Regions from separate parts of the Kitasatospora putterlickiae genome, predicted to be linked through region 2. Evidence: riboswitches for the same ligand, from Rfam matches in the RefSeq annotation. Region 2 holds a riboswitch; the other holds the start of a gene.

Region 1 (4,162 bases), on a different contig from region 2:
GAGAGGCTGACCCGCCGGCCGGCGTACGCCTGGGCCTGCGAGGTGCGCGGCAGGGTCACTCCGGCCTGCCGCCAGCTCCAGTACATCAGACCGGAGCAGTCGAACGCCTTGGGCCCGGTGGACCCGTACACGTAGGGCGCCCCGACCATCCGCACCGCGGCGGCCAGCGCGGCGGCGCCGCGTTCGGAGGCGGCCGGGGTGCTGCCGAAGTCCAGCCGGTCGGCGCCCCGGGCGGCGCGCCGCTCCGCGTCACGGGCGTCCTGGGCGGCGAGCCGGGCCCGTTCGGCGGCGCCGAGACTGTTGAGCAGCCGCTGCGCCTTGGCGAGCCGCTGCTGGATCTGCTGCTTGCTCTCGGCCAGCGCCTTGCGGGTCTGCTCCAGCTCGGCGAGCTTGGCGGTGGTCTCGGCCCGGCGCTGGTCGAGCACCCGCTGACGGCCCAGCAGCTCGTGCAGGGTCTCGTTCTGCCGTTCGGCGGTCTGGTCGAGGGCGCGGGCCCGGGAGAGGTAGCCCGCCGGGTCGGTGGCGAGCATCAGCTGGACGGTCCTGGTCATCCCGCCGCCCCGGTACTCGGCGCCGGCCACGGTGGCGAGGTCGCCGCGCAGCCGGTTGAGCTCGTCCTGGGAGACGGCGATCTGCTCCTGCAGCGTGCCGGTCTCGTGCTGGAGCCGCTGCTGGGCCTCCTGGGCCGCGTTGAACCGCTCGGAGGCCTGCTCGGCCTCGTCGTAGAGCTGCTCCACCTGTGCCTTGACGTCCTTGCGGTCGGCCGGGGCGTCCGGCGAGCCGGGTGCGGCCTGGGCGCTGCCACCGGTCGCCACGCCCAACGCGGTGGTGGCCGCCGCGGTGAGCACCAGCGCCCGGGCGAGCACGTGCGCACCTGACAGCGGGGAACGGCGGTGCACGGCCATGCGACGTCGGCTCCGATCCTGGGCCCGGCCCGCCGCCGCACCGGGGCGGGCGGCTGTCGAAGCGGGTGTCCGGTGGCAGACGTTAGCGAGTCAGGGCAACCGATTCCAAACCCCTCCGAACTCGAATATTCAGACACTTATCGGACGTCAGATCGGTTCGCGGACCGAGCGCCCCGACGAGCCCGGGAAAAGCCGCAGGCCCGGCCTCCCGCGTGGGGAGACCGGGCCCGACGGAGCCTGCCGACCTTCGGTCAGAGGCGCACGATGGTGTTGACCGGCATGTTGGACGCCGACTCGTAGCGGACCGACGCGCCCGGCTTCGGGGCGTGGATGACCTGGCCGCCGCCGACGTAGATGCCCACGTGGTGGCGGTCGCCGTAGAAGATCACCAGGTCGCCGGGCTGGGCCTTGGAGATGTCCGAGCCGATCTGGGTGCCGGCGTTGGCCTGCGCCTGCGAGGTGCGCGGCAGCGACACGCCGGCCTGGGCGTACGCCCAGCCGGTGAGGCCCGAGCAGTCGAAGGAGTTCGGACCGGTGGCGCCGTACACGTACGGGGCGCCGAGCTTGCTCTCGGCGGCCGCGATCGCGGCCGCACCGCGCGAGCTGTTGGCGGCCGGGGCGGCGGGCGCGGCCGGCTTGGACGCCGCGGCGGCCGGGGCCGAGGAGGGCGCGGACGGCGCGCTCAGGTTGCTGCGGTTGGTGTCGCGGGAGGCGCGCTCGGCGTCGGCCTTCTCCTTGGCGGCCTTGGCGGCCTCGGCCTTGGCGGCGTCCGCCTTCGCCTTGGCCTCGGCGGCGGCCTTCTCCTCGGCGGCGCGGATCGCCTGGCGCTCCTGCTCGGTGAGCGTGTTGAGCAGGTCCTGGGCCTTCTGCAGCTTGCCCTGGACGTCCTCCTTGGAGCTCTTCAGCTGCTGGGTGGTGGACTCCAGCTCGCCGAGCTTGGCCTGGGTCTCGGTGCGGTCCTGGTCCAGCCTGCGCTGCTGCTCCTGGAGCTCCTTCAGCGCGCCGGACTGGGTGGAGCCGGCCTGGTTCAGGGCGTCGGCCTGGTTGAGGAAGTTGTCCGGGCTGGCGGAGAGCATCAGCTGGACGGTCTGCGATATGCCGCCCGTGCGGTACTGCTCGCCGGCGATCTCGGCGAGGCCGCCCTGCGCCTCCGTCACCACGGCCTGCTGGCGGGCCACCTTGTCCTGCAGCTCGGCGACCTGCTTCTGCAGCTCCTGCTGCTTGGCCTGGGCGCCGTTGTACTTCTCGGTGGCGACCTCGGCCTGCTCGTTGAGCTGGTCGACCTGCTCCTTGACCTGGTCCTTGGTCGGCGCCGGGTCGGCGTGCGCGCCGGACTGCGCGGACAGGGCGACGGCAGCGGCGGCGACACCGGTCAGGATCGAGACACGGGCGCGGCCGGCGGGCTTGGGACGACGATGGGACGCCACGAAGGCGGACTCCTTCTTCCTCATCCGCCTACCGGGTGAGCTGACGGGTTCGGGCGGAAGCGTGCCCTACGACGCCTCACCCGCCGCTCGCGCGGCCGGCCTGGCGCCGATTCACCCCGGAGGAACGTGTGGTTCCCCGGCTCCGCTCCACAGCGGACCCCCGACTGCTGGGCCCTCGTTCGGACGGGTGACCCGAAGGCCCCGTCCCGCTGCTTCACGAACTCGGCGGCGAACCCCGCCGCCACCCAGGCTGGGTGATCGACTGTGCGTGGTTCGAGGCACGACCCTAGTAACAGATCCGTGATCCGTTCAAATCCTTGTCAGAAAAAAGTCGGAAGAATACCCAAGTTCCCTTGTGAATATGACCGAATGTGATCACATCCCCACGGCGAGCTGATCATTGTCCGTCAGATGTTCGAAAGCGCACGCGAAACGCCGACGCCACCTCCGACCGGAGGTGGCGCTGATCACAGGAGTCCCAGCGGACCCCCGGGCGTGTCGTGGCGAGCCGTCAGACCCGGCGGATCGTGTTGATCTTCATGGCGTCGGCCTTCATCACCTTCACCACGTCACCGGTGCGCGGCGCGTGCACCACCATGCCGTTGCCGATGTACATGCCGACGTGGCTGCGGTCGTCGCGATAGACGATCAGGTCGCCCGGCTGGGCCTCGGCCAGGGACGGCACCCGGGTGCCGTAGTTGCCCTGCGCCTGCGAGGTGCGCGGCAGCGAGACGCCGGCCTTGCCGTAGGCCCAGACCATCAGGCCGGAGCAGTCGAAGCCGCTCGGGCCGGTGGAGCCCCAGACGTACGGCGAGCCCTGCTTGCTCATCGCGAGCGAGACCGCGGAACCCGCCTTGCCGCTCGCCTGCGGCAGGCTGCCCAGGTCGGTGCGCTCGCTGCCGCGCGAGGCGCGGTCGGACTGCTGCTGCGCCGCCTTCAGCGCCGCGCGGTCGGCGGCGCTGAGCGAGTTCAGCAGGTCCTGGGCCTCCTTCAGCTTCTTGTTGACCTCGGCCTTGGACTGGTTGAGGTCCTTGGTGGTGCTGTCCAGCGAGGCCAGCACGGCGGCCGCCTCGGCCTTCTGCTGGTCGAGCCGGCGCTGCTGCTCCTGCAGGCCCTTGAGCGCCTCGGCCTGGCTGGAGCTGGCCTGCTGCACGCTGGAGGCCTTGTCCAGGTAGCCGGACGGGTCGGAGGTGAGCATCAGCTGGACCGACGGGTCGATGCCGCCGGTGCGGTACTGCTCGCCCGCCACCTCGGACAGCCCGGCCTGCAGCTGGGTCATCTGCTCCTGGCCGCGGGCCACCTGGTCCTGCAGCTGGTCCGCCTGCTTGCGCAGCTGGTCGGCACGCTCCTTGGCGCCGTTGTACTTCTCGGTGGCCTGCTCGGCCTCTTCCTGCAACTGGTCGATCTGCGCCTTGACGTCGTCCTTCTTCGGCGACGGGCTGGGCGCGGCGTGGGCGGCGACCTGGGCGGAGAGAGCGACCGCGGTCGCAGCGGCAGCGGTGAGCACGGAGACCCGCGCGCGGCTCGGCTGCTTGGGACGGCGGTGGGAGGCCAAGGGACCGGCTCCTTCTTCCAATGGCCTCACCCGAACGGGTGAGAATCCGGAAAATAGGTTTGACGCCAGACACTAGTGAAGATCCACGGTTCGCGCCACTCCCCCGATCGCGTGAACCCGAACCGCCGATCTGACTTCACAGAACTCGCACAACACCGCAATCCAGGCGCTGACCAGCCGTCATACCGACCGGCCCGCACCCGGAAGCGGCTACGGCCGGGCCAGCCGGTTCAGCAACAGCACCGACGCGACGGGGCGCGCGCCGGCCTTCCGCA
Region 2 (4,162 bases):
GCGGTGCCGGTCTCGATGCCGCGGGCCAGGCGGGCCGGGTTGGTGACGAACAGGTCGTCGCCGACCAGCTGGACCTTGTCGCCCAGCTTGTCGGTCATGGCCTTCCAGCCGTCCCAGTCCGACTCGTCCAGCGGGTCCTCGATGGAGACCAGCGGGTAGGCGGCGACCAGGCCGGCGTAGTACTCGATCAGCTCGGCGGAGGTGAGCGCCTTGCCCTCGAACTGGTAGGCGCCGTCCTCGTAGAACTCGGAGGAGGCGACGTCCAGGGCCAGCGCGACGTCCTTGCCCGGCACGTAGCCGGCCTTCTGGATGGCCTCGACGATGAGGTCCAGGGCCTCGCGGTTGGAGTCCAGGTTCGGGGCGAAGCCGCCCTCGTCGCCCAGACCGGTCGACAGACCGCGCTCCTTCAGCACGCCCTTGAGGGTGTGGTAGACCTCGACGCCCCAGCGGACGGCCTCGGAGAAGGACTCCGCGCCGATCGGGGCGATCATGAACTCCTGGATGTCGACGTTGGAGTCCGCGTGCGAGCCGCCGTTGAGGATGTTCATCATCGGGACCGGCAGGACGTGCGCGTTCGGGCCGCCCAGGTAGCGGAACAGCGGCAGGTCGCTGGCCTCGGAGGCGGCGTGCGCGACGGCCAGCGAGACGCCCAGGATGGCGTTGGCGCCGAGCGAGGACTTGTCCGGGGTGGCGTCCAGGTCGAGCATGGCCTGGTCGATCAGGCGCTGCTCGGTGGCGTCGTAGCCGACCAGCTCCGGGCCGATCTGCTCGATGACGGCCAGGACGGCCTTCTCCACGCCCTTGCCGAAGTAGCGGTTCTTGTCACCGTCGCGGAGCTCCAGCGCCTCGAAGGCACCGGTGGAGGCACCCGACGGGACGGCGGCACGGCCCGTGCTGCCGTCGTCGAGGCCGACCTCGACCTCGACCGTGGGGTTGCCGCGCGAGTCGAGAATCTCACGGGCGACGACGACATCGATGGACGGCACGAGGCATCTCCTAGCGGAAGCAGGGTCGGCTGACGTGGGGTGCGGTCGGCCGGACGATTGCGGAGTCGTTACGACCAGAGCCTAACCGCACGGGCTGTCCGGGCCACGTCGACCTCGGTTCCGTCTCAGCGTGTGGCCCGGCTACCCACCGGTAGTTCACCTGGTTGCCCGGCCGGAGAGGTCCGGATGCGGACGAAGGGGGCCCAATCGGCCCCCTCCGTCCATCCGCTTCGTCCGTCCGCTTCGTCCGTCCGGTTTCGCCCGCCCGGTCAGACCGGGCGGACCGGTCGTCAGGCGAGGGTCAGGACCTGGCCCGGGACGATCAGGTTCGGGTCGGTGCCGACGGTGGCGCGGTTGCCGTCGTACAGGGCCTTCCAGCCGCCGGAGACGCCCTGGGCGGTGGCGATCCCGGCGAGCGTGTCGCCGGAGCGGACGGTGTAGCCCTGGCCGGCCGGCTGCTGCTGCTGCGCGGCGGGGGCCTGGGCGGCCTGCTGGCCGGCGTACTGCTGGTAGACGCCCTGGTGGCTGGTCCAGTACCAGGCGCCGTTGCTCTGGTACCAGTACACCTTGGCGTCGGCGTCCCAGCCGGCCTTGCCGGAGAAGGCCGGCGACTGCTGCTGCGCCTGCGGGGCCTCCTGCTTGGGGGCGGCGTGCTTCGGCGCGTACGGCTGGGCCGCCTGCGGCTTGGCGGCCTGCTGGGTCTCCTGCTTGGGCGCGGCGTGCTTCGGCGCGGCGGCCTTCGGGGCCTCCTGCTGCGGCTTGGCCTCCTGGGCGGCCTGCGGGACCTGCGGCTTCGGGGCGGCCGGCTTGGCGGGCGTCGAGGTGTCGACCGCCGCCGGGGCGCCGCCCTTGGTCAGGCCGGCCTTCTTGGAGCAGACCGGCCAGGCGCCCGGGCCCTGCGAGGCGAGGACCTTCTCGGCGACCGATATCTGCTGGGCCTTCGAGGCCTGGTTGGCCTGCGGCGCGTAGGCGGCGCCGCCGAACGCCTTCCAGGTGCTGGCGGTGAACTGGAGGCCGCCGTAGAAGCCGTTGCCGGTGTTGATGCTCCAGTTGCCGCCGCTCTCGCACTGGGCGACCGCGTCCCAGGTGGAGACCGGGGCGGCGGAGGCGCCGGTGGCGCTGAGGATCGGCATCGCCAGTCCGACGCCGGCGACGCCGGCGACGGCGATGGCCTTCTCGGCCTGGGTACGGCGACGGTGACGACCGGTTCCAACGAGCAGCATGAAGAGGTCCCTCTCCGCACGCCTGCGAGGTGAGCTGTCGGGTTCGGACCGGGAGGTGGCCCGGCCGCGCTGAGGCGGCTTCACCCCTAGCCGTGGGAGACGGCGCAAAACCTGGGTCCCCCGCCCCTGCCCAGGGTTCTGGTCGGTTTCCCGTGGCGCGGCGGGCAGGACTCGGCGTTCCGCGCACGGGGCCCGCAGCTGCGGGCTCCACGGAGAGTAGACAGATCTTCAGAGCAATCACAAGCTCATATCGCCGATATCACATGGACATCACGTCATGTGATTGATTGCCTACCAACCGGGGCGGTATGTCCGGATTGAGGGTGGTTCAGATGCCTGGTAACCGGGTAACGGAGAGCGCCCGTCAGTGCCTCGTGCGGTTCCGTCAGCTCCCGCCCGGGCCCGCCGTCAGCTCCCCGAGCCGGTCTCCGAGCCGGTCTCCGGAGCCTTCCCGACGGGCGCTTTCTCCGGCGTGAATTCCACCGGAAGTTCACGGAGTCCACGCATGATCAGACCACCGCGCCAGCGCAGCTCCTCCGGGTCCGCGGCGAGCCGCAGGTCCGGCAGCCGGGTCAGCAGGGTGGCCAGCGCGGCCCGCCCCTCCAGCCTCGCCAGCGGCGCGCCGATGCAGTAGTGGATGCCGTGCCCGAACCCCAGGTGCGGGTTGTCCGTCCGGGCCAGGTCCAGGGTGTTCTCGTCGGCGAACCTGGCCGGGTCCCGGTCCGCCGCCGCGAGCACCACCAGCACCGGGTCGCCGACCGGGATCTCCACCCCGCCGATGGTCAGCGGGCTGGTCGCGAACCGCCAGGTGGCCAGTTCCACCGGCCCGTCGTAGCGCAGGAGTTCCTCGATCCCGGTCTCCAGCAGAGCGCTCTCCCCGCGGGCGACGGACTCCTGGAGCAGGGCGCGCTGCCCCGGGTTGCGCAGCAGCGCGTACACGCCGTTGCCGATCAGGTTGACCGTCGTCTCGAAGCCGGCGAAGAGCAGGATGAAGGCCATCGCCGCGGCCTCGTTCTCGGTCAGGTGCTCGCCGTGGTCGCTGGCCCGGATCAGCCCCGAGATCAGGTCGTCGCCGAGGTCCGCCCGCTTGCGGTGGATCAGCTCCGCCAGATAGGCGCGCATCCGCTTCACCGCGCGCCCCACCCCGCCGCGCTGGCCGCCGCCCTGCCCCGGCTTGGTGTGCCGCAGCATCATCCCGGCCCAGTCCCGGAAGTCGTCCTGGTCCTCGGCCGGCACCCCGAGCAGGTCGCAGATCGCGTAGATGGGGAGCGGGAAGGCGAACTCGTGGATGAGGTCGGCGGACCCGCGGGCCGCGAAGCCGTCGATCAGCCGGTCGGTCAGCCGCTGCACCTGCGGCTCGAAGGCCGCCACCCGGCGCGGCGTGAACGCCTTCGACACCAGCCGGCGCAGCCGGGTGTGGTCCGGCGGGTCGATGTTCAGCAGGTGCGTCATGAGGTCGGCCTGGCGTTCGCCCGGGATGCCGACCCGGCCGGTGCGGTGGGCCTGCTCGCTGTGGTGCACCGGGTTCTTGGAGAGCCGGCCGTCCGCGAGCGCCTGCCGGGCGTCCGCGTACCGGGTGACCAGCCACGCCTCCACCCCGCTGGGCAGGGTGGTCCGGTGCACCGGCTCGTGCTCGCGCAGCCACGCGTACGCGGGGTACGGATCGGCGGCGAACTCCCAGGTGAACAGGGGCGGACGGGCGGAGGCGGGCTGAGCTGGCATGGGTCGACGGTATCCCGGGCGTGTCCGGCCCACCGCACGGTGCGCGCGCGGGTGGCGGGACGGCGGTCCCGAGCGGCCGGGCGCGGCAGGCGTGAGCCTGGTCACCTGAGGGGTAATTCCTGTCGCGGAGGGTCAGGACCTGCCTACGATCCTCCGCAAGATGCGCGTGGGCGCCGGTGCGGAGCCGCCCACAGGGAGGAGCAAGCCATGCGGGTCAACGGTTCGGTCGTC

The links. A riboswitch is a leader RNA that binds a small molecule or an ion and turns the genes downstream of it on or off. The one in region 2 is predicted to bind cyclic di-AMP.
Region 1: another riboswitch for cyclic di-AMP. It lies ahead of ABD308_RS33155 (C40 family peptidase); the one in region 2 lies ahead of ABD308_RS15315 (LysM peptidoglycan-binding domain-containing protein).

Annotation. Positions count from the first base shown of each region.
Region 1 is NZ_BAAAKJ010000374.1:266-4,427, forward strand. It holds gene ABD308_RS33150 (C40 family peptidase) at 1-905, opposite strand, end outside; gene ABD308_RS33155 (C40 family peptidase) at 1,157-2,332, opposite strand; cyclic di-AMP (ydaO/yuaA leader) riboswitch at 2,343-2,497, opposite strand; gene ABD308_RS33160 (C40 family peptidase) at 2,844-3,887, opposite strand; partial or broken gene ABD308_RS33165 (NYN domain-containing protein) at 4,098-4,162, opposite strand, start outside.
Region 2 is NZ_BAAAKJ010000147.1:5,184-9,345, reverse strand. It holds gene eno (phosphopyruvate hydratase) at 1-986, opposite strand, end outside; gene ABD308_RS15315 (LysM peptidoglycan-binding domain-containing protein) at 1,277-2,209, opposite strand; cyclic di-AMP (ydaO/yuaA leader) riboswitch at 2,215-2,363, opposite strand; gene ABD308_RS15310 (cytochrome P450 family protein) at 2,618-3,931, opposite strand; gene ABD308_RS15305 (SDR family NAD(P)-dependent oxidoreductase) at 4,139-4,162, shown strand, end outside.